DNA from 3 places in the Lysinibacillus sp. UBA5990 genome. Region 1 is predicted to be linked to each of the others. Evidence: riboswitches for the same ligand, from Rfam matches in the RefSeq annotation. Region 1 holds a riboswitch; each other region holds the start of a gene.

The links. A riboswitch is a leader RNA that binds a small molecule or an ion and turns the genes downstream of it on or off. The one in region 1 is predicted to bind lysine.
Region 2: linked by a shared signal. The riboswitch ahead of B3D94_RS08560 (aspartate kinase) and the one ahead of B3D94_RS18770 (transporter substrate-binding domain-containing protein) in region 1 are both predicted to bind lysine.
Region 3: linked by a shared signal. The riboswitch ahead of B3D94_RS06725 (amino acid permease) and the one ahead of B3D94_RS18770 (transporter substrate-binding domain-containing protein) in region 1 are both predicted to bind lysine.

The regions. Positions count from the first base shown of each region.
Region 1 covers NZ_DJAY01000015.1:1,229,543-1,239,634, forward strand. Annotated here, with positions in the region: gene B3D94_RS18750 (response regulator transcription factor) at 1-108, shown strand, start outside; gene B3D94_RS18755 (HAMP domain-containing sensor histidine kinase) at 105-1,490, shown strand; gene B3D94_RS18760 (2-oxoglutarate dehydrogenase E1 component) at 1,723-4,548, shown strand; gene odhB (2-oxoglutarate dehydrogenase complex dihydrolipoyllysine-residue succinyltransferase) at 4,640-5,896, shown strand; lysine riboswitch at 6,201-6,387, shown strand; gene B3D94_RS18770 (transporter substrate-binding domain-containing protein) at 6,506-7,363, shown strand; gene B3D94_RS18775 (amino acid ABC transporter permease) at 7,531-8,256, shown strand; gene B3D94_RS18780 (amino acid ABC transporter ATP-binding protein) at 8,268-8,999, shown strand; gene B3D94_RS18785 (DUF6501 family protein) at 9,272-9,469, shown strand; gene B3D94_RS18790 (toxic anion resistance protein) at 9,518-10,092, opposite strand, start outside.
Region 2 covers NZ_DJAY01000011.1:227,067-237,158, reverse strand. Annotated here, with positions in the region: gene rph (ribonuclease PH) at 1-341, opposite strand, end outside; gene racE (glutamate racemase) at 473-1,270, opposite strand; gene B3D94_RS08595 (MarR family winged helix-turn-helix transcriptional regulator) at 1,281-1,733, opposite strand; gene B3D94_RS08590 (helix-turn-helix domain-containing protein) at 1,808-2,029, opposite strand; gene B3D94_RS08585 (acyl-CoA thioesterase) at 2,217-2,681, opposite strand; gene sdhB (succinate dehydrogenase iron-sulfur subunit) at 2,937-3,716, opposite strand; gene sdhA (succinate dehydrogenase flavoprotein subunit) at 3,722-5,476, opposite strand; gene B3D94_RS08570 (succinate dehydrogenase cytochrome b558 subunit) at 5,542-6,150, opposite strand; gene B3D94_RS08565 (YslB family protein) at 6,423-6,857, shown strand; gene B3D94_RS08560 (aspartate kinase) at 6,948-8,174, opposite strand; lysine riboswitch at 8,306-8,484, opposite strand; gene uvrC (excinuclease ABC subunit UvrC) at 8,577-10,092, opposite strand, start outside.
Region 3 covers NZ_DJAY01000010.1:1,771-11,862, reverse strand. Annotated here, with positions in the region: gene B3D94_RS06750 (Nramp family divalent metal transporter) at 1-1,061, shown strand, start outside; gene B3D94_RS06745 (ABC transporter permease) at 1,676-2,365, opposite strand; gene B3D94_RS06740 (ABC transporter ATP-binding protein) at 2,358-3,281, opposite strand; gene B3D94_RS06735 (sensor histidine kinase) at 3,418-4,353, opposite strand; gene B3D94_RS06730 (response regulator transcription factor) at 4,359-5,051, opposite strand; gene B3D94_RS06725 (amino acid permease) at 5,215-6,678, opposite strand; lysine riboswitch at 6,760-6,936, opposite strand; gene B3D94_RS06720 (CynX/NimT family MFS transporter) at 7,088-8,320, shown strand; gene B3D94_RS06715 (hypothetical protein) at 8,378-8,899, opposite strand; gene B3D94_RS06710 (nitric oxide synthase oxygenase) at 8,965-10,011, opposite strand.

The DNA of each region.
Region 1 (10,092 bases):
ACTAATGTGGTAGACGTGTATATACGTCATTTACGGACGAAGCTCCCAGGTGATACGAATGCCTATATTGAGACGGTTCGAGGGGTTGGGTATGTGATGCGGGAATGAACAAGTTACTCATGTATCTACGTCGTCAATCTTTGCAGAAAAAATGGATGCTCACATCGAGTATTGTGATTTTTTTAAGCTATACGATTATTTGCGTGGTTGTTTATATTTCTCTCCATACATGGCTTTTAAATGATGAAGAAAGCAAGGTTGAACGGACTAGCAGGGATATCATTTCATTTTTACAATCCCAGGGACAGGATATTACGATCCAACAAATCCAACAAAATACTGGTTTGCTCAAATCGATTGTCGACCGAGATGAAACTGTTAGAATGTTTAATGCGGACGGCGTGGATATTTTGCGTATCAATAATACTTCAGCTGCTGCACCACTTAGCTCCATGCAGGAGATTTTTGAGACAACTATTGATAAGCAGGATGTACTGGTCATGAATGAACCAATACGACTAGGCTTTTTTCAAGGATATGTCCAAGTTGTCCATCCGCTCACTGGTTTTCAATCGCTTATGCATTATCTATTAACAGCTATGCTCATCGCTGGTCTTGGGGCATTGGTGTTATCAGGCTCTATTGGGTATTATTTAGCCAATTATTTAATGAAACCATTACGTGAATTACGTGCTTCTATGAAAACGGTGATGGATCAAGGCTTTAATGAGCCCATACAGCTAATGTACACATCACACGATGAGATTGGTGATTTGTTGAAAATGTACAATGCCATGATGAATGAGCTGCAAATTTCTTTTACACAGCAACAACAATTTGTCGCAGATGCTTCTCATGAGCTTCGTACGCCAATCCAAGCAATTGAAGGGCATCTTTCTTTGCTCAAAAGATGGGGCAAAAATGATCCAGCTATTTTAGAGGAGTCGATCGATACTTCATTAACAGAAATAGCTCGCATGCGTAAAATGATTGAGGAGTTATTAGAGCTTGCAAGACGTGAGGAAAAAGATGAGATGAGTGAGGCAAATGCACTATCGGTGATTGAGGCTGTTATCGATGAAATGAGGCTTGTACACCCAAGAGCGCGAATTTTGCTGTCGAAAAATGATGAAATGGGTCCTTTATTTATAACTGAAAATGCACTAAGTCAAATCATTCGTAATATAATAGAAAATGCAATTCGTTATTGTGAAAAAATTCCTGAGATACAAATTTCTATTTCAGTTGCTGGAAATTATGCATGTTTAGAAATTGCTGATAATGGTATAGGAATAGCAAAAGACAATATTCCTTTTATCTTTGATCGTTTTTATAGAGTGGATGAGGCAAGGAACCGTCAAATTGGTGGAACTGGCTTAGGATTAAGTATTTCGAAGATGTTGCTTGAAAAATATAATGCAACGGTAGAAGTCAAGAGTGAGGTTAATATTGGAACCGTTTTCTCTTTAAAGATCCCGCTAAAATATTAAGAAAAATGCACGCTTTATTTCATTATTCTATCCTTTGCGAAAAAAATTGCTTAATTTGCTAAAAAGAGTTGTATTTTTTGTGAAGAGTAGTAAGATTGAGATGGAAAAAACGTTCTTTAAAATATGGAAAAGTAGTGTAAAACATTCTTTTAAAGAACGGCTAAATATTATATAATTAATTGCAATTTAATTAATGGAACTGCCGAAAGGCAAAATTTGGAGGTCATTTTTCATGTCGAACAACGTTACAACTGTAAGTTCTCCATGGTCAGCTTTCTCTGGTCCTAACCTAGGATATGTGATGGAGCAATACGACTTATTCTTACAGTCTCCTGAAGAAGTAGAACCGGAGTTAGTTTCTTTATTCCAACAATTTGGTGCACCAGTAGTAGTAGAAGGTGAAGTAGCTGTAGCTAGTCATACAGCAGCTGCTCCTGCTGGCGATTACAAAAAAGTGTTAGCCGCTGTGAAATTAGCCGATGCAATCCGTTCACGCGGTCATTTAGCAGCAGATATTTATCCTCTGAAAAACCGTGAACTACAAACAGCTCAAATTGAAGAAAGCGCGTTCAACTTAAGCGCTGCAGATTTAGCTGAAATTCCTGCAGCAATCTTCTTCAAAGATGTGCCAGCAAACGTGAAAAATGGTAAGGATGCAATTGACTATTTAAAAGCTATTTATACAAATAAAGTAGCGTTTGAATATGAACATGTAGTAGCTACAGAAGAACGTAATTGGATTCAAGCACAAATTGAATCTGGCTCTTTCCAACAAGCACTTTCTTCTGATGAAAAGAAAGCCTTATTAGATCGTTTAACGCGTGTTGAAAATTTCGAGAAATTTATCCATAAAACATTTGTAGGACAAAAGCGTTTCTCTGGTGAGGGCTTAGATACGCAAATTGTACTATTTGATGAAATCATTAAAACTGCAGAAGCGCTAAGTGTTGAAAAAGTACGTATTGGTATGGCACACCGTGGTCGCTTAAATGTTTTAACACATATTTTAAATAAACCTTATGACATGATGTTCTCTGACTTTGCACATGTATCAAATGATTTATTTATGCCAGAAAATGGTCGCCTTGAAATTACAAAAGGGTGGACAGGTGATGTGAAATACCATATGGGTGCTTCTTATAACCGTGATTCAGGTATGAATGTAAAGCTTGCATACAACCCATCACACTTAGAAGTAGGCAATCCAGTAGTTCTAGGTGCTACACGTGCAACGCAAGATGACACTTCAAAACCAGGTCAAGCGATTCATGATCGCACAAAAGGCTTAGGAATTCTTGTGCATGGTGATGCAGCATTCCCAGGTCAAGGTATCGTAACTGAAGTATTAAACTTCGCTAAAACTGAAGGATTTACAACAGGTGGTACTATTCACATTATCGCGAACAATATGATCGGTTTCACGACTGAACAATATGATTCTCGTTCTTCTGTTTACTCTTCTGACCCAGCAAAAGGGTATGAAGTACCAGTAGTACATGTGAATGCAGATAGCCCTGAAGCAGTGGCACAAGTTGGTCGTTTTGCAGCTAATTACCGCCAAAAATTCGGTAAAGATATTGTCGTTGATTTAGTTGGTTACCGCCGTCATGGTCATAACGAAACGGATGATCCAACGGTTACAAACCCAGAAACTTATAAATTAGTATCTAAACACGAAACTGTACGTTCATTATATGGTGCAGCACTTGTAACTGAAGGTCTTGTATCAACTGAAGATGTAGCTGCATTAGATACAGCTATTTATGCAGAAATGCAAGCGGCTTATGATCATGTAAAAGAAATGGCTTCAAAAGATGAGCATCATCAATTAGAAATGCCAGAAGAGTTAAAAATTGAATTCCCACAAATTGATACAGCAGTTGGAGCAGAACGTTTAGGTAAAATTAACGAAGAGCTTCTAGTGTTTGAAGAAAACTTCGAGCCACAGAAAAAGCTTGGCAAAATTTTAGAAAAACGTCGTGACGCATTTGCATCTGCGAAAATCGACTGGGGTCATGCGGAAACTTTAGCTTATGCAACAATTATCCAAGATGGCACACCAGTACGTTTCACAGGTCAAGATGCACAACGTGGTACTTTCTCACAACGTCACTTAGTGCTTCACGATAAAAACAATGGTAATGTCTTTACACCACTTCATCATATTTCTGGTGCAAGTGCATCCTTTTCAGTGCACAACTCACCACTGACTGAAGCAGGGGTAGTTGGCTTTGAATATGGTTACAACCTAGAAAACGGCCATGTATTAACAGTTTGGGAAGCACAATTTGGTGACTTCGCGAATATGGCACAGGTAATGTTTGATAACTTCATTTCAGGGGCACGCTCTAAATGGGGTCAAAAATCTGGCATGGTGATTCTATTACCACATGGTTATGAAGGCCAAGGTCCAGAGCACTCTTCAAGCCGTATGGAACGTTATTTACAAATGTCAGCAGAAAATAACTGGTTTGTAGCAAACTGTTCAAATGCAGGTAACTACTACCACTTATTACGCCGTCAAGCAGCGTTATTAGGCACTGAGGGTGTACGTCCACTTGTGGTTGTATCACCAAAATCATTATTGCGTCACCCATTAGCAGCAGCTAATGCTGAGCAATTAGCAGATGGTTCATTCCAAGAAGTGATTGAACAACCTGGCTTAGGTACAAAAACAGAAGCTGTAGAGCGTATTGTATTAGGTACTGGTAAAGTGATGATCGATTTAGCAGATCGCGTGAAAGATGGAGAAGGTTTCGATCACGTACACATTGTTCGTGTAGAACAACTTTACCCATTCCCAAAAGAGCAAGTTGCTGGTATTATTGCTAAGTATCCTAATGTAAAAGAAATCGTATGGGTACAAGAAGAACCTAAAAACCAAGGCTCATGGAATTATGCACTAGAAACATTATATGAACTTGCAGAAGGTAAAAAGCTTCGCTATGTAGGTCGTCCTGCAATGAGCTCAACTTCTGAAGGGGATGCAGATTCTCATAAAGCAGCTCAATCATCACTTATTGAAGAAGCAGTTGCTGAGCCAGTAAAGGTTAAATAATAACATATAAATATTGATAGCTGGGCTACTTGCCCATAAGCAGTAGCCCTTTTATGTGCGTCATGCACGTTAATCAAAGGAGGAAATGAAAGTGGCTGAAATTAAAGTCCCTGAATTAGCAGAATCGATTACAGAAGGTAGTATCGCACAGTGGGTTAAAAAAGTGGGCGATCGCGTTGAAAAAGGTGAATTCATCGTTGAACTTGAAACAGATAAAGTAAACGCTGAAATCATTTCTGAAGAAGCAGGTGTATTAACACAAATTTTAGCTGAAGAAGGCGATACTGTACTAGTTGGTCAAGTTATTGCTATCGTAGAAGCAGGCGAAGGCGCAGCAGCTGCACCAGCAGCGGCGGCACCAGCTGAAGCAGCTCCAGCTCCAGCAGCGCCACAAGCGGCTCCTACAGCACCAGTTGCAGCAGCTCCTGTAGTAGAAGAAACTTCTGGTGAGCGTGTGATCGCATCTCCAGCGGCACGTCGACTTGCACGTGAAAAAGGCATCGATCTTGCAGCGGTATCTCCAGTAGATCCACAAGGCCGTGTTCGTGTACAAGATGTATCAGCACATGGTACAGCACCAGCAGTAGCAGCACCTACACCAGTAGCAACTACAGGTGGCCCAGTTGTATTCACACCAGCAGCTAATTCTGACCGAGTAACAATTGAAAAAATGAGCCGTCGTCGTCAAACAATTGCAAAACGTTTATTAGAAGTTAAACAATCAACAGCAATGTTAACAACATTCAACGAAATTGACATGACAAACATCATGGCACTTCGTAAACGTAAACAAGAAGAGTTTGTTAAAGCAAACGACATCAAACTTGGTTTCATGTCATTCTTCACAAAAGCTGTTGTTGCAGCACTGAAAAAATACCCATATGTAAACGCTCAAATCGTTGGCGATGAATTACATTTAAATAACTTCTTTGATATCGGTATTGCAGTATCAACTGAAGAAGGTTTAGTAGTACCAGTTGTACGCGATGCAAACAGCAAAAACTTCGCAGAAATCGAAAAAGATATCGCTAGCTTAGCGACTAAAGCTCGTGAGAAAAAACTAGGATTAAATGACATGGCTGGTGGATCATTCACAATCACAAACGGTGGTGTATTCGGTTCATTAATGTCAACACCAATTATGAACGGTACTCAAGCTGGTATTTTAGGTATGCACTCAATTGTTAACCGCCCAGTTGCGGTAAATGGTGAAGTTCAAATCCGTCCAATGATGTATGTAGCACTTTCTTACGATCACCGTATTATTGATGGAAAAGATTCTGTAGGATTCTTAAAAACAGTTAAAGAATTAATCGAAAATCCTGAAGATTTATTATTAAATTCATAATTCCTTTAAACCCTGTAAACTTTGTTTTACAGGGTTTTTTTCTTGGTTTTCTGTATCACTAAAGTCTTTAGTGATTTTGAAAATCCGAACCTATCTACTTAGTATAAAAATAATTGATAGTAAAATTTTGCTTTTTATCAGCGGATATATTGACAAAAATACATAGATTATTAATGGATAGGCCAAGCATAATACCCTAATATTGTCATTAGTCAGAAAAATGATAAAACTCTCTTGACGTACATACTAGTTTTATAGTAGTATCTAAATATCAATTAAATAAACAAACCTCACTAACATATAACAGTGAGGTAGAGGCGCGGTATTTATTAGTTCATTGTTGAGTACAAGCAAACAAAGACGCAATGAAGAAGGAAATATCGCCGAAGTATAAAAGGAGCTCGTACTTTTATGCTGGGTCTGCAGTGAATAAGTGCAGGACTGTCCTAGTAAATTCAATTCCAGGTTTACTAGGTTGTGCTATCTCGGAAACATGGAATAATAGTGAGGATTTGGGCAACTGTCATAAAAGGTAAGACCTAAGTTCACAAAACTTAGGTCTTTTTTCGTACAGTTGTCTTATTTTTTTACAGAAAAGGGGAGTTTTTCATGAAAAGAAAATGGTTGTTAGTAATGATTTCTATCATGACGGCAATTGTGCTAGCTGCATGTGGCACTAGTGACAAAAAAGAGGGCAGTTCAGGTGATGCTGGCGCAGATAAAGAAGAAAGCGGCGGTGAATTCCGAATTGGAATGGAGGCTGGCTACCCACCATTCAACTGGACACAGCAAAATGATGCAAATGGTGCAGTGAAAATTGCAGATAACGCAGAGTATGCAGGCGGCTATGATGTACAAATGGCGAAAAAAATTGCTGAAGGTTTAGGTAAGAAATTAGTGATCGTTAAATTGGAATGGGACGGCTTAGTACCAGCGCTACAATCTAATAAAATTGATGCGATCATCGCGGGAATGTCGCCAACAGAAGAACGTAAGAAAACAATTGATTTTACTGAAAACTACTATACTTCTGATTTTGTCATGGTTATTAAAAAAGGCAGTAAATATGAAGGCGTTAAATCGATTCAAGATTTCTCTGGCGCAAAAATTACATCACAACTTAATACATCCAACTACAATGTGATTGACCAAATTAAAGGTGTCAATAAACAAACAGCAATGGAAAGCTTCCCAGCTATGCGTGTAGCTTTAGAGGCAGGTAAAATTGATGGCTATGTTGCAGAACGTCCAGAAGGTATTTCCGCAGCTGCTGCCAACGATAAATTCACATACGTAGCATTCGAAGAGGGCTTCGATACAGATCTTTCAAATACGTCAATTGCTGTAGGCTTACGTAAAGACGATGCGAATCTTGATAAAATCAATGAAATCCTAAAAGGTATTTCTGAAGATGATCGTCAAGCGATAATGGAAGAAGCTATCTCTCAGCAACCAGCAGCACAATAAAAAATGGCACGGACTAGTGGCTAGTCCGTGCACTATCATTTCATCATTATTAAAATGAGAACCTCTCTACATAATGATAATGTCCTAGCGAAATAAAACATAGACTAGTAAAAAGAGCTAAGGCACGAAAAGATAGCAAGCAACATGAAATTGTTAGGAGGAACATCATGAGTCTTGAATGGATACTTTCAATTATTGAAAACAACTGGCAAATGTTTTTACGAGGTGCGTATTATACGTTACTGATTTCAACTATAAGTACAATTATTGGTGCATTTATCGGATTTTTCATCGGAATTATGCATACGATTCCAGTTCGTAAAAAAGGTGTGAAATTTTATAGCTTAAAGCTTATTAATTTTATACTCACATGCTATGTTGAATTTTTCCGTGGTACACCAATGATTGTACAGGCAATGGTTGTCTACTATGGATTAGATATTGCATTTGGCATAGACATGCACTTTATTACAGCGGGGATTTTAGTTGTTTCGCTTAATACAGGTGCCTATATGGCAGAAATTGTTCGCGGTGGTATTGTGTCGATTGATAATGGTCAATATGAGGCAGCATCAGCTATCGGTATGAATCACTTCCAGATCATGCTTCACGTAGTTTTACCACAAGTAGCGCGTAACGTACTACCTGCGACAGGCAACCAATTAATTATGAATATTAAAGATACAGCCGTATTAAACGTTATCGGAGTAACTGAATTATTCTTCCAAACAAAATCTATCTCCGGTAACAACTTCCGTTATTTTGAATCATTCTTTGTAGCTTGTATTCTTTATTTCATCATGACATTTACTGCATCACGTATCCTGCTATATGTTGAAAAACGTTTAGATGGACCAGATGCCTATCAAAAAGAACAAAAAGAAGCAATATAGGGGGCGCACAAATGGCAGTCATTAAAATTGAGCATTTAAGTAAATCATTTGGACGTAACCAAGTGTTAAAGGATGTTAATTTTCAAGTGGAAAAAGGGGAAGTCGTATGTTTAATTGGCTCCTCTGGTTCAGGTAAATCCACTTTACTTCGTTGCATTAATTTATTAGAAATACCAAGTGGTGGGCAAATTATTTATCAAGGGGAAGACATCCTAGACGAAAAACACAATATCCAAGAATATCGAACACATCTAGGAATGGTATTCCAGCAATTCAATTTATTTAACAACCATAATGTTTTAAATAATTGTACAGTGGGTCAAATAAAAGTTTTAAAACGCTCGAAGAAGGAAGCTGAGGAAACGGCGCTTAAATATTTAAAAATCGTTGGTATGGATCAATATGTAAACGCAAAGCCTCGACAACTTTCAGGGGGGCAAAAACAACGCGTAGCCATTGCCCGAGCATTATCCATGAATCCAAAAGTGATGCTTTTTGATGAACCTACATCAGCACTAGACCCGGAGATGGTAGGAGAGGTACTCAAAGTCATGCGTCAATTGGCCGATGCAGGCAATACGATGCTAATTGTGACGCATGAGATGGAATTTGCCAAAGAGGTAGCAGATCGCGTAGTCTTTATGGATAAAGGTGTAATTGTTGAAGAGGGCCCACCATCACAAGTATTAATAAACCCGCAACATGATCGTACGAAAGAGTTTTTAAAACGAACATTAAAGTAATAGCAACAAATGAAAAAGTGAGTCCTAATTTAAGGACTCACTTACTTTCTAGAATTCCACTCTGCATAAAGGACAAAGCAGATTACAAATGCTATTGCAATAATAAAAAACCATTGCGGTACTCCGCCAAAGCTCATTATAACACCTCAAATGTAAAATTATTTTTGGTTAGATTAGGGATTGTATTTCTTTTTTCTCCACAAAAGCCTAAAAATATTATAAAATAAGCATTAGACATTAGCTTTATGCTAGTAAAGAGAGGTAGAGAAAATATGTTACATTTAAAATGGAAAGATGCGCCAACATTACGAACAGTGACTTGCAAACATACCAATGCATCAAAATACTTAGTATCGAACGTTTTAACAGTAGGAAAAGACTATGAAGTGAAAAATGAAACAGAAGAGTTCATTTTTATCATCGATAACACTGGCAACGTCGGTGGCTACTATAAAGATTATTTTGCATAAAAAGAAGACAGGGTGGTTCAGGCAATTTGCTGAGCCACCCTTTTTTCATTAGTCCCTCTGATAGCCTTTTATATCCGTCGCATCTTGCAACTGTTGTTTTTCTTGTTCAGTCGCCGTATGTAAGGCGAAGACATCTTTTATAGCTGTTTGTAGCTCATGTTGTGTTTCCTTGAATTTCGATACTTGCTGTTCAAATGAAGGCCTTGCAAAACGATCCTGTGTCTGTGATAATCTTTCCTCCAGCTGTGCATAGTGATGATCCATATGCATGGAAAGCATCATCGCCAATTGATTTTTCCATAAAGGAATTAGTGTTACAATGGAAAATTCAATTTTTTCAGCTAATGTTTGATTCGCTTGCTGTATCATACGAATTTGTGGTGCCGTTTGAAGGGCTACTTGTTGAGAAACCTGTAAATCATAAATGCGTTGATCTAGCCTCTCAATTTGTGCCGCGAAATCATTTAGCTGTTGTATGGCAAGCGGCTGTTTATTTGCTTGGACACTTGTTATTTTTGTAGGAAGCTCCACTTCAATGGCTTGCTGTTTTTTCATTTGACCAGCTGCAATCGCAGTAGCTAATTCCTCGAAAAACCCTCGATTATGTGTATAAAGTGCTTCTA
Region 2 (10,092 bases), on a different contig from region 1:
CATACTGTACGCTCTCCAAGCGCCTCCAAATCGACCACAGCACGTAATGCACGCCCAATTAGACGTTGAATCTCCATCGTACGTCCATTGACCTTCCCACGAGATGATTCACGTGGTGTACGTTGAGCTGTTGCACGAGGTAACATCGAATATTCAGCTGTGATCCAGCCTTTCCCTTGCCCGCGTAAAAAGCCAGGAACTTTGTCTTCGATTGTTGCTGTACAAATTACTTTTGTATTTCCTACTTGAATTAAGACCGAGCCCTCTGGGTGTAGTAAATACTCACCATCCATTTTTACAGGTCGTAGTTCATCTGCCATTCTTCCATCAAATCTTGTCATATTTATTGTTCCTCCTAAAAACTTTCGCGCCCTCATCTTATCATAATTTATTTCTTCAAAAAAGTACTCAATGATTATGTAAAATGCTGAAAACGGCAAAAATCAGCCTAGCCCATTGCTAAGCTGATTTTTTATTTTAATGTAATGCGTTTTATGTCGAGAGTACCTTGCTCCAACCAATTTTCAGCGATTGAACGGAAAATTGGAACAGAACCAGTTGCAAAAAATTTATGAGCAGGCACTGTATTTGCATTTGCTAAAGTGCCATTATAAGCTAGCATTTCTTGAACATCCTTTGCTGTTTCTTCCGCAGAAGATAAAACATTCACTTCATCTCCTACGACAGCTTCAATTTGTTTTTGTAGAATAGGGTAATGTGTACACCCTAAAATAACCGTATCAAATTGTTGATTTTTCAACGGCTTTAAGCCTTCTGCTATTAACTTCGTCGCAAATTCACCTTTATACTCGCCACTTTCTACAAGTGGAACGAAAGTTGGACAGGCTAGTGGAATAATGTGTGTTGACGTATTAAGTGACAGTAAGGCCTCTTCATATGCACCACTTTTAATTGTTCCTTCTGTTGCAAGCACAACGACTTCATGTCGCTTCGTTTTCTTTACAGCTGCACGTGCGCCAGCATTTATAACGCCTAGTACCGGAAAAGGCATATTTCTTTGTAAACTTTCGAGTGCTACTGCAGTCGCTGTATTACAAGCAATAACGAGCATCTTAACATTCATTTTTTCTAGCGCTTTCGCCATTTGCCAAGTGAAGTTCCGTACTTCCTGACGGCTTCTTGGACCATATGGACACCTTGCTGTATCGCCAATATAATAAATTGTTTCGTTTGGCAATCGCTTCATAATTTCTTTTGCTACGGTTAACCCGCCTACTCCTGAATCAATAACGCCTATCGGGGCATTCATACTTTCCGCCTCAATCCTGTTTCATGTGTACATGTAGTTTTTCTAGGTAGCTTGATAATTGCGCGACTTCTTGCTCATTAAAACCAACAAGCATCTCTTGCAAATATTGCTGTCTTTTTTCTATAACCTCTTGAATAATACGTTCGCCCTTTTCGAGAAGATGAACAACAACGACACGGCGGTCATTTTCATCACGCATACGCTTGACTAATTCATTTTTCTCCATCCGGTCCACTAAATCTGTTGTCGTGCTAAAAGCTAAATATAAACGGTTTGATAATTCGCCAATTGTAATATCACCAAGCTCTTCTAACCACTGTAATGCAACAAATTGTGGCGGCGTAATCGCATAGTCGGAAACAATTTCTCTTCCCTTTTGCTTCACGATGGCCGCTATATAGCGTAATTCCTTTTCAACCGTTGCAACGGTTTCAGGTGAGTGTTTTGTTACTTCATCCGACATATAACTATTTCACTCCTAAAAATACGTTGAATAGTTCTATTTTGTCGTTTTTTTCACGAAATAGCAAGTGTCCATTAGTCTAATTTAAATTCTTCTAAGCGTAACAGCTCAATTAACGCCTGAGATCGATTTGTTACACCTAGCTTTTGAATTGTATTGGAAATGTGATTTCGCACTGTTTTTTCACTAATACCAAGCTGCTCTGCAATATCTCTCGTTGTTTTTTCAGCTAATAAAAGCGCAAATATTTCACGTTCTCGGTTTGTTAATAGAGAACGATGATGAGAGCCATTCATTCAGTTACACCCTCCTCCCCCGCACGTATTGTAACTTATGTTAAGGGGCTTGAAGCGGTGACGGCTATTTGCATGATTATTACATGTTTCCTTAAAAATTTCGGAAATTGCTTCGACATTTTCATAAATTTTATGTAAAACATAATTCCTACTATTCTCATAATTATTTATGGTATAGCCCTACTCACTAATTAGGGATAATTTCCAGACTAATCAAATGCGCTCTTTCCTCTTTAGAAATCGGTACACTTTTGCCTGTTCGAGGGTCCATTTGCACAATTGTTCCTCGACCTGTGAAGCAAACTTCGTCCCTTTGATTTTTTGCTAAATAATGAATATCCATTGATGAACTTCCAACTTTCGCTATCTTTGTGTAAATTCGTAGCACGTCATCAAAGAAAACCTGCTTTACATAATCACATTGTAAATCAGCTACAATCGGTATACTCTTCACATTCTCATCAGCTACAGATGGCATTAAAATACCTAAATGTCTGAAATAATCAATTCTCGCCTGTTCAAAATATGTAAAGCTTACAGTATTATTCATATGCCCATACATATCTGTTTCTGAAAATCGTACACGTACCTCACTATAAAAGGAAAAACCCTTTTCCCACTCTTGTAAATCTTCAATATAACTTGCTTTCATAATAACACCATCCCCTACAATTAATTTGCCATCTTTTTTAGTCTGGTTCAGACAGCCCATAAGTAATGAATACAAATTCATTATAAAAGAAAATGCTATATTATCATAGGAAAAACCAAAATTCCCTTATTTTATTGCTAAATCTCTTTTTTGACATAGTATGGTTTTCCTTAAAACATGCTAACTATGTTTATATCACTATAAAAAACTCCCCCACACTAAGTGTAAGGGAGTTGGGAGTCAGCTTGTCCGATATTAGTCTACGAAGTGGTCAGAACCGAAGAAGTTACGGAACATTTGCACTGTAGTAGCACGGTTTAATGAAGCGATTGATGTTGTTAAAGGAATACCTTTTGGACATGCAGCAACACAGTTTTGAGAGTTACCACAGTTTGCAAGGCCACCATCGCCCATAATAGCATTTAAACGTTCATCTTTAATCATTGCACCAGTTGGGTGAGTGTTGAAAAGACGTACTTGTGATAATGGAGCTGGCCCGATGAATGAAGCTTTTTCAGACACGTTTGGACATGCTTCCATACATACACCACAAGTCATACATTTAGATAATTCATAAGCCCATTGACGTTTACCTTCTGGCATACGTGGACCTTCACCTAAATCATAAGTACCATCGATCGGTACCCATGCTTTCACTTTTTTAAGCGCGTTGAACATACGTTCACGGTCAACTTGTAAGTCACGAATAACAGGGAATGTTTTCATTGGCTCCAATTTAATTGGCTCAGTCAATTGGTCAACAAGTGTTGAACATGATTGACGTGGACGGCCATTAATAACCATTGAACATGCACCACAAACTTCTTCTAAACAGTTCATATCCCATGATACTGGCGATGTATTTTCACCATTTTCAGTAACAGGATTTTTTTGAATTTCCATTAAAATAGAAATTACGTTCATACCATGACGGTAAGGCACTTGGAATTTTTGCCAATAGCTATTGCCGCCCTGTGTATCTTGACGTAGGATTTCAACTTTAACCATTCTTCCAGTATTAGCTGAGATTTGCATAACTTTTAGTCTCCTTTCGCAGAGTAGTCGCGTTTACGTGGTGGGATTAAAGAAACGTCGACTTCTTGGTACGTGATGATTGGATTACCAGTAGTTGGATCAAACTTCGCCATTGTTGTTTTCAAGAATTGCTCGTCATCACGGTTAGGGAAATCAGGTTTATAGTGCGCACCACGAGATTCATTACGTAATAATGCACCTTTTGTCATTACTTTCGCAAGCACTAACATATTTTTAAGCTGACGTGTAAAGTGTGCGCCTTGATTACTCCATTTTTGCGTATCGTTGATGTTGATGTTGTTCCAACGCTCAGTAAGGTCATCTAGTTTTTTCAATGTATCTTCAAGCTGATCATTGTAACGTACTACAGTCATTGTAGCAGTCATCATTTCACCAAGCTCTTTATGCAGTAAGTAAGCGTTTTCTGTGCCTTCCATTTTCATGATAGCATCCCATTTCGCTTGTTCTTCTGTTACGCGAGCATCGTAAATCTCTTGTGGAATATCTTCTGCATGCTTTTTAAGATGTTTTACATAATCTACTGCGTTTGGTCCTGCAACCATACCGCCATAGATAGCAGATAATAATGAGTTCGCACCAAGACGGTTTGCCCCGTGTTGAGAGTAATCACACTCACCTGCTGCAAATAGACCAGGAATTTCAGTCATTTGGTTGTAGTCAACCCATAATCCACCCATTGAATAGTGAACTGCTGGGAAAATTTTCATAGGTAATTTACGTGGGTCATCTCCTACGAATTTTTCGTAGATTTCGATGATACCACCAAGTTTAACGTCCAACTCATGTGGATCTTTATGAGAAAGATCTAGGTATACCATGTTTTCGCCATTGATACCAAGTTTTTGGTTTACACAAACGTCGAAAATTTCACGTGTTGCAATATCACGTGGCACTAAGTTACCGTAAGCTGGGTATTTTTCTTCTAAGAAGTACCAAGGTTTACCGTCTTTATAAGTCCAAATACGACCACCTTCACCACGAGCTGATTCTGACATTAGACGGTTTTTGTCATCTCCAGGAATCGCTGTAGGGTGAATTTGGATGAACTCACCATTCGCATATGAAGCACCTTGTTGGTAAACGATAGAAGCAGCAGAACCTGTGTTAATAACAGAGTTTGTTGTTTTACCGAAAATAATACCAGGGCCACCAGTCGCCATAATAACAGCGTCTGCACGGAATGATTTAATTTCTTCTGTACGCATATCTTGCGCTACGATACCACGGCACACGCCGTCTTCATCGATAATAACACCAAGGAATTCCCAGTGCTCATATTTATTTACTAAACCAGCTACTTCATGAGAACGAACTTGCTCATCAAGCGCATATAGTAATTGTTGACCAGTTGTTGCACCAGAGAAAGCTGTACGGTGCATTAAAGTACCGCCAAAACGACGGAAATCTAATAATCCTTCTGGTGTACGGTTGAACATAACACCCATACGGTCCATTAAATGGATAATGCCAGGTGCTGCATCACACATACCCTTAACTGGTGGTTGGTTCGCTAAGAAGTCCCCACCATATACTGTATCATCAAAGTGGATCCATGGAGAATCCCCTTCACCTTTTGTATTTACTGCACCATTAATTCCGCCCTGCGCACAAACAGAGTGTGAGCGTTTTACAGGAACTAATGAGAATAAATCAACTTCAGTACCAACTTCAGCTGCTTTAATCGTTGCCATCAGACCGGCAAGACCACCGCCGACAACAATTACTTTGCTTTTCGCCATGATTATTTCTCACTCCTCTTAAAAAATTGCAATGATTGCATGTGCTCTATCGTAGCTCTATTGAATTATACGAAAGCTAAAATAGCAGCCACACCAACTACACTTAGAATTACGAAAATAATGTTTGTTACGTAAGTAGCAATCTTTTGAGACTGAGGAGATTGTACAATACCCCAGCTTACTAGGAATGCCCATAAACCGTTAGATAAGTGGAAAGTTGCTGATAAAATACCAACAATGTAGAATCCAAGCATGAATGGATTAGCAACAATATTCGCCATCATGTCGTAATCAACGTGTGTGCCAAGTGCTTTTTGAATACGAGTTTGGAAAATATGCCATGCAATGAAAATCACTAGGAATACACCAGTGAAACGTTGTAATGAGAACATCCAGTTACGGTATGTGCTGAAACGTCCTGTGTTTGGTGAAGCAGTGAATGCAATGAACACTCCATAAAATGCATGGAACATCAATGGAATATAGATGACAATCCATTCAACTAGGATAAGGAATGGAATCTTTTCCATTACTGCGGTAGCATCGTTATAACTATCTGCCCCGCCTGTTGCTGTAAAGTTAATGAACAGGTGCATCGTTAAAAACAGACCTACTGGAATGATCCCAAGTAGAGAATGTAAGCGACGCCATAAAAACTCTCGATCTTTCGACAAGACTGTTACCCCCCTTAGTACTTAAAATAGCACAACAAAAGAAGTCATCATTTTGTAAATGATACTTCATTGACTGTGTATTTCATCATGGTACAATATTATGACATGTTTATTGTACTCTCAAGAGCTACGAGCGTCAAGGCAACTCGGAGTTTTTCATAGAGCTTATTAAAGAACTAATCTAGTGCATAATGCGTCGTTTTTTCTCGAAAAATCTACCATTACTTTATTAACGTTAAATTATAAGAAAATTCTAAGAAAGAAGGATAACAATGTTAAACACTCCATCTCCTACAATCTCATCCTTTGGTTATGAGATCATTCGCGATCATATTCTATCTTCTGTACTCGGTAAACATGAGGATGATGTCCTTTATTGGGCAGGGAAAGAGCTTGCGCGTAAGTTTCCATGTAAAAGTCAAGACGAACTAATCGCATTTTTCGCAGATGCCTGCTGGGGTACATTAGAGCTAATGAAAGAATCAAAGGACGGACGTATTTTCCAGTTGACAAACGACCCTGAAATATTGCAAATCAAACAACGTAGCTTCAGACTTGAGGCAGGATTTATTGCTGAACAGATTCAGCTAGCTAAAGGCTATTTGACAGAATGCTATGATGAAAAACGTGAAAAGCAAAATTACGTTATGTTTACAGTCAAATGGGACGTGAAGGAACGAATTATGCATACAATTCCAACAGAGTAACAAAAAAGGATTGTCTCCCCATTCAATAAACGGGATGACAATCCTTCCTTTTATTTCGGACAATTACAGAAAATGCTGTTTCTTCTATTATTATATGTAAAGAGCCTGCTCTAAATTAAATTCATCATGCAGTGCATTTGCTGCACGAATCATTTCATCCTGCGGTACTACAACAGACACTTTAATTTCTGAGGTGCTCACCATCTTCACAGGGATATTTTCACGACGTAAACGATCGAACATGCGAGCAGCGACACCTGGATTCGAGACCATACCGGAGCCAACTATTGAAACTTTCGCTAATCCAATTTCGAAATCAGCAAAGCTAAAGCCAAGTGATACTTTACTATCCTCTAAAACACGTAAAGCTTCTGCAAATTCTTCTTTCAAAATCGAAAAGGACACAGTTGGTTTTAATCCATCAATGATTGCTTGAACAATGATATCCACGTTGATGCGATTTTCAGCAAGAGTTGAAAATATATCCGCTAATGAAGCATGTGAATAAGCATCATACCCAATTGTTAAACGAATAACATCTGATTCAAAGGCAACACCACGCACTACTAAATTTTTCTCCATCTCTACTTCCTCCTTCAATAAAGTACCTACTGACTCCACTAAACTAGAGCGTATGATCACTGGCATTTGGAACTTTTTAGCTAACTCCACTGCACGTGGATGAATGATGTGTGATCCTAAATGTGCTATCTCTAACATTTCATCATAGGAAATTTCCTGTAGTTTTTGTGCCTTTACAACAAAGCGTGGATCTGCTGTATACACACCATCAACATTCGTGTAAATGTCTGTCCGCTCAGCATCTAATGCAACAGCAAGTGCAACGGCTGTCGTTTCCGTTCCACCTTTCCCAAGCGTTGTTATATTTTGGTCATTGTCAATGCCTTGATCTCCAGCAATAACGACGATTTGTCCTTGCAGCAAATGCTCATCGATACGGCTAACATCGATATGATTGATCCTTGCATGACTATGCATATGATCCGTGTAAATGCCAGCCTGCCAGCCTGTTAGTGACACCGCATTATAGCCAGCTTCTTGTATTGCAATGGCAAACACGGAGCTGGATAACTGAGAGCATGAAGATACAGCTGCATCTAATTCACGTTTTGACACATCATCCGTGAAATGAAGTACGCTCATTTTCACATCCTGTATCGTTTGTCTCATCGCACCAACTACTACTACCACATCGAAACCTCTATCTCTTTCAGCAATTGCTTTTCGAGCAGCCTCTTGAATTTGTTCGGGCGATGCTAAAGCAGCCCCTCCAAATTTCATCACTATTCTAGACATTTCTTTTGCTCTCCTTCCCAGTCATGTAATTCACCTAAAATAAGGTGTAAAACTGCCTCTAGAAAACTAAAAAGGCAGCCTTCACAAAACGTGAAAGCTGCCTATAACATGTACAATAACAAAACTTGCGCATGTGTGATAGCTCTCCGAAACGTTTAGAATCGACAGTCTTACATTTTTTAAATGCAAAACCAGTACAACAGCGGAAACAACAATGCTGTACTTCGGCAAGCTCCCCTTTCACGCAATGTCTTAGGATTTGTTCATCCTCTTTTGCGCTACTTTTGAATCTTGCACCTCTATCATCACCTTAAAAGTGATTATATTAAATTTTTCCGCCCTCATCTAACAAGTGGGCTGTTAACATTGGATCACAATGTTATTTACAACCTTAGCATATGTCTATTCCTTTGACAATGACTCCTGCTGAAAATAGGCATAAATCTGATTTGCTAAATTAGCTGGCATCCCTGCTTCCTGTAAAGCAAGCTCACTAGCCTCACGTATTTTCTTCACGGAACCAAAGTGTTTCAGTAACTGCTGCTTTCGTTTTGGACCGACACCTTCAATTTGGTCCAACACAGATTGGATAGCATGCTTTTCATGCTGTTGGCGCAAGAAGGTAATCGCAAAACGATGGACTTCATCTTGTATTCGTTGTAATAAATAAAAACCGTCACTTGTGCGTTTTAAAGCAATGACCTCGGGTGGATCACCAAACAATAGCTGGGATGTATTATGCTTGTCATCCTTTGCTAAACCAGCAATAGGTATAACTAGTCCTAGTTCATCCTCTAATACTTCACGGGCAACTTCCATTTGACCTTTACCACCATCAATTAGCACTAAATCTGGTAATGGAAGACCTTCCTTCAAAACACGAATATAGCGTCGACGAATTACCTCTTGCATAGCACCATAATCATCATGCTTGGCTGCTGTACGGGTTTTATATTTGCGATATTCCTTTTTGGCGGGTTTCCCATCAATGAAAACAACCATTGCAGATACGGCGTCTGTTCCATGCATATGACTATTATCAAAAGCTTCAATTCGTAATGGTGTCGTTATGCCCATGGCATCACCAAGTGCCTCGCATGCACCAATAGTACGTTCTTCCTGTCGTTCGATAAGCTGGAATTTAGCGGACACTGCAATTTCAGCATTTTTCGTCGCTAAATCTACCAACTCCTTTTTTTGACCTCTTTTTGGCGTAAGAACTTTGATACCTAATAATTCCGTTAAAATGGCACCATCAATTGCTTGCGGAATAAAAACTTCTTTTGGCTTAATATGTTCTGGTTTTTCATAAAATCGTCCCACAAATGTTAGGAACTCTTCCTCTGCATCTTGATAGATCGGGAAAATAGAAACATCCCGCTCAATCAGCTTACCCTGCCGAACGAAGAAAACCTGAACACACATCCACCCTTTTTCCACAGCATAGCCAAAGACATCGCGGTTAGTAGTGTCACTTGATACTATTTTTTGCTTCTGCATAACCGTATCGATATGGGCAATTTGATCACGAAACTCCTTAGCTCGTTCAAACTCTAAGTTTTCGGCAGCCGCAAGCATTTTTACTTCAAGCTCTTTTTTGACTGCTTCCACACCGCCGTTAAGAAACTTCGTCATATCCTCAATCATTTCCTGGTAAACATGACCCTCAATTTCTTTCACACAAGGTGCTATACATTGACCCATATGATAATACAAACAAACTTTTGAAGGTAGTTGCACACATTTTCTTAATGGATATAAACGGTCCAACAGCTTCTTTGTTTCACTTGCCGCATAGGCATTGGGATACGGTCCAAAATATTTAGCCTTATCCTTTTTTACTTTACGTGTCGTAATTAGACGAGGATGTTTTTCATTCGTAATTTTTAAATATGGATACGTCTTATCATCTGTTAAC
Region 3 (10,092 bases), on a different contig from region 1:
TGGCGGTACTCATCCAATCCTTATCTGCAAAGCTTGGTATTGCGACAGGAAAAAATTTACCTGAGGTGGCACGTGAACATTTTTCTAAAAAGACATCTATATTTCTTTGGATTCAGGCTGAATTAGTAATTATCGCCACCGACCTTGCTGAATTTATCGGGGCAGCATTAGGGCTTTATTTGTTATTTAATATCCCTATGCTTCCAGCAGCTATCATCACAGCGGTCGGATCATTTGCTATTCTAGAGCTTCAAAGAAGAGGATTCAGAGCCTTTGAGGCAGGCATTTCTGGCATGGTTTTAATTGTCGTATTAGCATTTGCCTTCCAAACATTTTTAGCTCAGCCAGAATGGGGCGAAGTAGCGTTTGGTATGTTCACACCTCAGTTTGAAGGGGTGGACTCATTACTATTAGCAACAGGTATTTTAGGTGCGACAGTCATGCCCCATGCTATTTACTTACATTCTTCTTTAACACAAAGTCGCATCATCGGTCGTAATGAAGAAGAAAAAAGACGAATCTTCCGTTTTGAATTTATTGATATTATCATCGCTATGATCATTGCTGGAGCCATCAATATGAGTATGCTCATTATTGCGGCAGCAGTTTTTCACACACAAGGGATTGTAGTAGAGGATTTAGATGTTGCCTATAACGGTTTAAAGGATGCTCTCGGCCCAATGGCCGCCGTATCCTTTGGTCTTGGTTTACTAATTGCTGGGCTAGCTAGCTCCTCTGTAGGGACATTAGCAGGTGACGTAGTGATGCAAGGCTTCATTCAACGAAAAATACCACTTTATTTACGGAGAGCCATTACGATGGTGCCTCCGTTAGCAATTATTGCATCCGGTGTAAATGCAACCCATGCGCTTGTTCTTAGTCAGGTTGTGTTATCTTTCGGTATTGCATTCGCCCTCGTCCCTCTCGTTATGTTTACAAGCAAACGAGACATTATGGGCGGTTTAGTGAACCACCGTATTACTACTATTTTAGGCTGGTTTGTAGTTGTAATTGTTGTGGCATTAAATATTTACTTACTAGGTGAAACAATATTTGGATGAAGTAGTGAATTAATACTAAAATTTAAATTAAGAGCATCATCAGCAAAAGGCATCGAGAAGAAAAATCTCGATGCCTTTTTGTTGATAATAATACCATTGAATATTACATGGTCCGGTTCACCCAAAAGGAAAACCATAAATAGACACATCTTGTGGGACAGCTAAAGCAGTGCAGAATTTACAGTTGATAATTCAGCAACAATGGTTGGAATTCTTAATTTCCTCGTTGAAATCACCTTAAAATAAATATAAGATTAATAAAACAAATATTTACTATTTTGTCATTTTTAATACAGGAGGTTTTTAATGCAATTTTATATACCTATAATTATTATGATTGTATTAATAGTTTTACAATGCCATAATGGCAAAAAAGGAAATCTGTTTTTAACTATTTTATTGGCCATTTCCTTTTCTATTTTAATTAAATTTCTATTATGGGAATCAAATTACTTATTTTTATTGCTCTACGTTAATTTTTTTCTATATTTAATAAGTTTAGTTACCTATTTTACAAGATCGACTATGTGAGTGTAACAACCGAGTAGCTTACTATCAAATTGCTATAATCATCATTCGATATCAACAAAACTTATGAGTACCTGGCCCTTTCATTAAACATCGACCTTCTCAATATTGCGGATAGCTAGGTAGGCAATACTAATACCTATGATTGCTAACGAGATTGGAATAATAATGATGTCATTCAATGTGAAGTTACCTGTATTGGATGAAGTCAATGATACGATTAGAATAGAAGAAATAATTGTTGCTGGAATAGAGTATTTTCTCATTCCGAAATATAATGGAATTAATGCCATCCCTGAGGCAGCAATTGCATTCATGAGTACAGATGGTATATGTTGCATGATTAAAGTATTAGATAAAACATCAGGAATTAAATCAAATTTATCGCTTACGATGCAAAAGATGGTTGTAATCAAGACATTTGAAACGATGATTGCACTAAAGGTAAAAAGCATGACAATCGCAAGCTTAGCAGCGATTAATTTCTTTCGGCTTACAGGATACATAAAGGCCAATGTGATTGTTTTAAACTTATATTCTCCGATAATCAGTTTAGCTATTAATGTAGCTGCAAAAATAATAAATACGGCTCTGACAAATGAATCGATGACACTTAAAGCCATTTCATAATTTGCAATATCAACTTCCCCTTCTACTTTAGAAATAAATAAAATCATAAACATAAATCCTAAAATAATAAAGTTAGCAAACATAGCACTTTTAAAATAGGAGCCTAAATGATATTTTTTCATTTCCAAACGCATTAAATTAAGCATGAACAATCCCTCCATTTATTAGCTTAAGGAAGTAATCCTCTAATGTGCTAGTTTTTTTGCTAATCTCCTCTATTTCAATATCATGTTCAATCAATGTTTTTGTTAGAACCTTTTGGGATACTGTCAAATCATAAATTCGTATAGAATTGTCATCCATCAGTTTGAAATTAGCCATTTTCAATTCACTTTCTAAAATAAAGGCTGCCTTCTTACCATCGTTTACGATCACTTCAATAAAGTCGGCTTGATTACGATTAATCGTATCCATCGTTACTTCAGTAATGAGCCTACCTTCCTTGATGACACCTATCGTATCGGCCAATTGTTCAATTTCCCCTAATATATGACTAGAGATAATGATCGTAATGCCATACTCCGTACAGAGCATTTTAAAAAGCTCTCTCAACTCTTTAATCCCAATGGGATCTAGTCCATTAATTGGCTCATCTAAAATTAGGAGCTCTGGCTTTGTAATAATAGCGCGTGCAATACCTAGTCTCTGTTTCATCCCTAGTGAGAAATCTTTTACCCGTTTCTCCTCTGCATTTGTTAATTTTACAAGGTTAAGTACATGGGCAATTTCCTGCTTATTGTAATAGCCCATATATTCGCAATGCAGTTCTAAGGTTTCCCTAGCCGTTAATTTTTCATAGAAAATAGGATATTCAATAATCGTTCCCATTCTTTTTAATATTTCATACGAACGATCGGTCAACCTCTCACCAAATATTTCAACATCTCCACTTGTTGGCTTTGTCAGATTCGTTAGCATCTTCATAACTGTCGTTTTACCCGCTCCATTAGGGCCTAAAAAGCCATAAATCTCTCCCTTCTTCACGTTCATATTGACAGCAGAAACCACTTCTTTTCCTTCGTACACTTTCGTAAGCTGGTTTGTTTTCACAATATATGTCATGTCAATCTCTCCCTCAAATGTGGCTATTGTCATTATAAAAAATGAAACTCTCTAATTTATTACTGGATTCTTACAAATTCCTTAAGAGCATAAGAAAAGCCTGTAAAGCACAATAAAAGCTCTACAAGCTGTGATTTCAATACATCATTCGTTTTAATGCAATGGTAAAAATGGTCTTTTTATAGGGAATACTTGATAATTGGATGGAACCGTCCATCATTTCCACTAATCGCTTTGTAATCGTTAAACCTAGGCCACTCCCCTGGAAGGATTTATTGCGAGAGTCCTCTAGCGTATACATTCTCTCAAAAACACTATCAATATGGTATTCATCGATTCCTTTACCACAATCCCATACGTCTATAAAAATATTTGTTTCATCATTTCTTACAGTTAAACCAATTACATTACCATCCGCTCCATAGGCAAGAGCATTGGATAAAAGATTGTTGAGAACCCTATCTAACGCTTCTTCATTACCAAGGGCATACATAGGTGTTTCAGGGATTGTAATAGTAATATTTAGTCCCATGGACGTGACCATATCGTAAAATGATAATATATTTTTACGGCTAATTTCACAGACATTGATTTTAGTAATTGGATAATCTGTATCCCCTGCCTCTAATTTGGCAAGATCGAAAAATGTATGAATAATTTTTAATACTTCTAATGTTTTAGCATGTACACCCGCTAATAGTCTTTGACGCTCCTCTTCACTAGCTGAACCTTGAAGCTGAAGCATTTCAATATAGCCTAACACAACCGTTAAGGGCGTTTTTAAATCATGTGAAATATTGGCCAGCATTTTTTTCATAGAATCTTCCATTTTGCGATGGGTCGCCTGAACTTTTTGGTGATGGTCCAGCCAAGCGTTTATCGAAATAAGTAGCTGTTGAATTTGTGAATTGCTCGTAGTTACCAAAATCTTTTCGTTACTTTTTTCTTGAACAATGGCTTGGAGTTTTTCATTCATATATTGGATCGTCTGATTTTGTTCTTTTTTTGCTTTCCATTGAAAAATAACTATTCCTATAAGCACCACAATTATGATTAATAGAATGATTATCATATCTGTTATCCTTCAAACTTATAGCCAATTCCCCACAGCGTCTTAATATACTGGGGGTTGGATGGATCATCTTCAATTTTTTCGCGTAGCCTTCGAATATGTACATTAATAATATTTTCATCACCATAATATGCTTCTTGCCATATTAGCTGATAAATTTGCTCTTTCGTAAAAACTCGGTTACGGTTTGTTACAAATAGCTTTAAGATGGCAAATTCCTTTGATGTTAGCTTCACTTCTTGTCCATTTTTATTTATTGAGAAATTAACAATATCTATCTTTAAATGGCCTATAACTATTACATCTTGTTTGTGATCTATTTGTCCAGCGTATTTCGTAGCTCTTCTAATAACGGCCTTTACGCGAGCTGAGAATTCCAGCATAGAAAATGGCTTAGCAATATAATCGTCTGCCCCTAATCCCAACCCAAGCGCTTTATCTACATCACTATCCTTTGCGGACATAATGATGATCGGAAGTGCTGCCTGTTCTCGGATTACTTTTAAAACTTCCAATCCATTAAGCTTAGGAATCATAATATCTAGGATGACTAAATCAAAAGTTTGATGTAAACAATATTGTAATGCCTCTTCTCCATTATTTGCAGTGGTGACATCGAAACCTTCCAATATTAAAAAATTCGCTACCATTTCGCGAATAGCCTCATCATCTTCCACTAGTAAAATATGTTTTTGCATTTACATGCACCTCTCTCTACTAGAAAGTCAAAAATCACACTTCCATATCTATAGTATATTACCATATATATGATGTTAATTTAGTATTAATTTTAAAGGTCTCTATATAAAAAAAGCTGTCCCATCAACCATCACACAATGGTTTATAGAACAGCTTTTCTGTTTAATTTTCCACTTTTAAATCACAATCTTTAAGAGGAAGCATTTTTGTTTTATGTTTAATTTTGTACCCCAGCCATAGCAACAGGAACAATGGAATACCAATATAGGAAACAAGGATACCATACCAATCGATTGTACCCCCGATAAATGCTGTGTAATTCTGTCCAATTACGACAATCATACAAATAGTAAAGGCGAATAGTGGACCGAATGGGTATAGCTTTGCTTTATACGGTAATAGCTTTGGATCTAAACCCTGCGCCTCGAAAGCACGACGGAAACGATAATGACTAAATGCAATACCTAGCCAAGCAATAAACCCTGACATCCCCGAGGCATTTAAAAGCCAAATATAAACAACCCCATCACCAAAGAATGACGCTAAAAACGCTACACAGCCTACAGCTAACGTTGCGATCAATGCATAAATCGGAATACCTCGACGACTTAACTTTGCAAAAAATTTAGGAGCATGACCATCCACTGCTAATTGCCATAGCATACGTGAAGATGCATACAGTCCAGAATTTCCTGCTGATAGCATAGCCGTTAAAATAATGGCATTCATTAAGGAAGCAGCAAAAGCAATGCCTAAACGATCAAACACCAGCGTAAATGGAGATACAGCGATATCCTCCGATAATAAGCGCTCATCTGTGAATGGAATCAACATCCCTATAGCAGCAATAGCTAAAATATAAAATAAAATAATACGCCAAAACACCGATTTTACTGCCTTCGGTATATTTTTTCCTGGATCATCTGTTTCCCCTGCTGTAACCCCCAGTAACTCTGTTCCTTGGAATGAAAATCCTGCTGCAAGGAAAATACCAAATGTAGCAAGGAAGCCACCATGGAATGGTCCATCACTAATAAAGAAATTTGTAAAACCTACAGGTGCCTGTCCACCTAAAATACCAAAAATCATTAATATGCTAATAATAATAAATACAATGACCGTAGCCACTTTAATCATCGCAAACCAATATTCACTTTCACCATAGCTCTTTACAGACAATAAATTAAATGTCAGTACAATTACAATAAATAATACTGTCCAAAGTGCTGATGAGCTATCTGGGAACCAATATTTCATAATTAATGACACTGCCGCAATTTCTGCTGCAATCGTAATTGCCCAGTTATACCAATAGTTCCAGCCAAGTGCAAAGCCTAAAGCTGGATCTACAAATTTTGTCGCATACGTACTAAAAGAACCCGAGGACGGCATATATGCAGCCATTTCACCTAAACTTGTCATTAAGAAATATACCATAATACCGATTAACGCATAGGCAAGCAATGCGCCTCCCGGTCCTGCTTGTGCAATGGCGCCACCACTGGCTAGAAATAGCCCTGTACCAATTGTACCGCCTAAAGAAATCATTGTGATATGACGGCTTTTTAATTCTTTTTTCAGCTTCGGTGCTTTATGGCCGAGCTGATTTACTTTTATTTCACTCACGATATAGCTTCCTTCCTATTTATGAGGCAAAAAAATGCCATCACATGAACAATGTGATGGCTAAGTTAATCTCAGTTTTTCCTAAACGATAGCTCAACACGTTGTACAAACGTGACAGTTCTGTTCCTTTCGGAGACAGCCCCAGCATGAGGTTTTCAAGTCCCCTCACACTTCGGCAATATTTCCTTTCAGCTAATCTCTTCAATGCTTGTCATTTCAATTAGCTTACTTATAAATATCGCGACCTCTACCTCAATACAAACATGAGGCATATAATTATTAAATTTATGATGCTTACTATACTAACATAAGACCTAAGACATTTCAATATAACCATTAATGTTTTGTATTTTGTGAATTTTCCACTATTTTTAATAGTGTGATAAAGTGTTATAGTAGTTCAATTAGAATGGTTATAACAGGGGGAATTATTTTGACTTTACATGATCATTCCGCCAGCTACCCGAGCAGAAAAATTAGCTGGAAGGGAACAACCTTATTATTAGTTTTTGGAATAATATTTATAGCGTCTACATTACGAATGCCACTAACTGTTGTGGGTCCAATTGTATCCTTTATCCGTGACGATCTTGGTATTTCCAATGTTCTAGCCGGTTTTTTGACAACTATTCCATTGCTTGCTTTTGCCATTATATCACCGTTCGCACCAGTTGTAGCACGAAAACTTGGGCTTGAGCTAACCTTATTTTTATCCACTATTTTATTGGCCTTAGGAATTGTACTACGCTCCCTTGGTACAACAGGGTTACTTGTATTTGGCACAGTGCTCATTGGCGTAGCCATATCATTTGGAAATGTGTTGATTCCAGGTTTATTAAAATTAAAATTTCCATACCATGTAGGGTTACTAATGGCATTTTTTACTATGTCTATGAACTTAACGGCTGGACTTGGAGCAGGTATTAGTTATCCAATAGCTAATTCTTCTCTAGGTTGGCAAGGAGCATTGGCTGTAGCGCTTATATTAGTCGTATTAACGATTTTAATTTGGATACCTCAATTGAAATTGAATAAGCCAGAACCAGCTACTATGGCCAAGAAAACAGGTAAACCCCTTTGGAAATCACCTGTTACATGGGCAGTAACCGGTGCAATGGGCTTACAATCTTTATTATTTTATACGACAGCAGCTTGGATTCCTGAAATTTATATTGCGCAGGGATTGGCTCCTGATAAAGCTGGTTGGATGTTTTCCATTATGCAATTCTCACAAGTCCCCATGGCATTGGCTGTCCCCATTATTGCTGGTAAAATGGCTTCACAAAGACCACTTGTCTTTATGTTTACATCGTTCTATTTAGTAGGATTTGTCGGCGTTGTAATGGAATGGACAACGTTGGGGATATTATGGATGATCCTTCTAGGTTTAGCAGGTGGAGCTTCATTCGCATTAGCAATGATGTTCTTTACACTCCGTACGCGTACAGCATTTGAAGCCGCTGATCTATCAGGGTTTGCACAATCATTGGGCTATTTATTCGCTGCCATTGGGCCGATTCTATTCGGATACCTCCATGATTTATTTGGTGGTTGGAATATTACAGGTTGGCTCTTTGTTGTTGTAGCTATGACACTCTTCTTATGTTCCATGCGAGCTTCTAAAGATGAATATGTCTATTAAATTTAAGCAGATTGGGAAGCTGAGCCCATCTGCTTTATCTATATAACATTTCTTTTTTTAATGTTTTAGTAAGGCTAGCAGTTCCTTAATTTCCTCTGTTGTGCTCTTGGTACGTGCCTTAATAGCAGTAAAAACAGGGATTGCCTCTTGAAGGAGTAAAAAACTAAAATAATAATAGCCTAAAAAAGCTTCTGGTTCATAGCCTCTAGGTGTATCTTCCTCCCATTCAAGCTCATCATCCTCTTCATTTTCCACCCATAAATATCTCTTATCCAAAAGCTCCTGCATCGTTGAAACGTTATATGTTGAATCTTGATAATTTTCAGTTATCGCATGTGCCACAGCTAAATAAAGCTCTATTTCTGCTAAGGAGACTTCCTCTACATTTTTACTTGAGAGCTTTTTTAAAAGAATAAGTACAACCCATGGCGTCACCTGCCAAAGTGTTCCTTGATGTTCAATTAGTTCAGTCAGCTCTTGATATTGTTTCTGTTCAATTAGACGAGGAATGTCTGTTCCTCTGCCATAAGGTGTCGTCAATTGTTGCCAAGGGATATTCGAAATATTTTGGGTCAACATCTTGAATTTCCTCTCTCCCAAAAAGGTACTTAGGAGCTGTTCGTTTATGAACAACTCCTTTAAAGTTAATAACATGGTTTCTGATAAAAATAATTGGGCGTATGGTAGGTATTTATATAAGGCTTATGGAATATATGAGTGGTCGCAGGGGAAAGTGGTGGGATTAACCATGTCCAGTTACCCGTAACTTCTCGCCCTGCTAATTCCTCAGCTTCCTCAAATAATTTAAACTGCTGAGCAGCAGTATGATGATCTACAATGCTCACACCATCCTCTTTAAAAGAATGAAGGACAGCTATATTGAGCTCCACTAATGCTCGGTCACGCCAAAGAGAAGCTTGTTTGGTTGTATCCAGATTAAATATATCCGCAATAGCTGGCAGCATATTATAGCGCTCATAATCGGCTAAATTGCGTGCCCCAATTTCAGTTCCCATATACCAGCCATTAAATGGAGCCGCTTGAAAATCAATGCCAGCCATTTGAAAACGCATGCTCGAAATAATAGGAACAGCATACCATTTTAACTCTAATTTCTCTACATCCTCCGATTCAGGATGTCGTATTGGAACCTCTAAAATATACTCAGCAGGAATCGTAAATAGCTGGGGAGCACGGCCGTCTACCTGTATGACGAGTGGTAACACATCAAACGGCGTATACTCGCCTTTCCAGCCCATCGATTCGCATATTTTTGTAAAAGTGATAGAATGTGCATCCCCAATAATGCCCTCTTCTGTCTCGTAGCCTGCGTAACGAATTAGCTGATGATTCCAAATCCGTACTCTATCAGTTGCAAACACTGTTATAGTTGGACGAATTTTCCCATGATTTGTGGCATACTCAATATGCTCTAGTAACTTTTGAAAAATGCCCTGTTCATCTAAAACTTCTCGTGCATCTACAACATGTAATGATTGCCAAAACAGCCGTCCAATACATTTATTGCTATTACGCCATGCAACTCGTGCGCCAAAAACTAGCTCCTCTGTAGTAGGCTTATATTCCCCTGCACTTTTAATCTGTTGTAATCTATTTTCTAACCAAAGTTTGGATTCATTTTGTTCCAGCTGGTATTGATTTAAAAAACATTGTATCTCCTGTATATTCATATCGATTCCTCCACTTATCCTCATATTAGAGGAACAAGTCAATAAGCACCATGAAAATAGCTAGTGAAAAAACATACATAT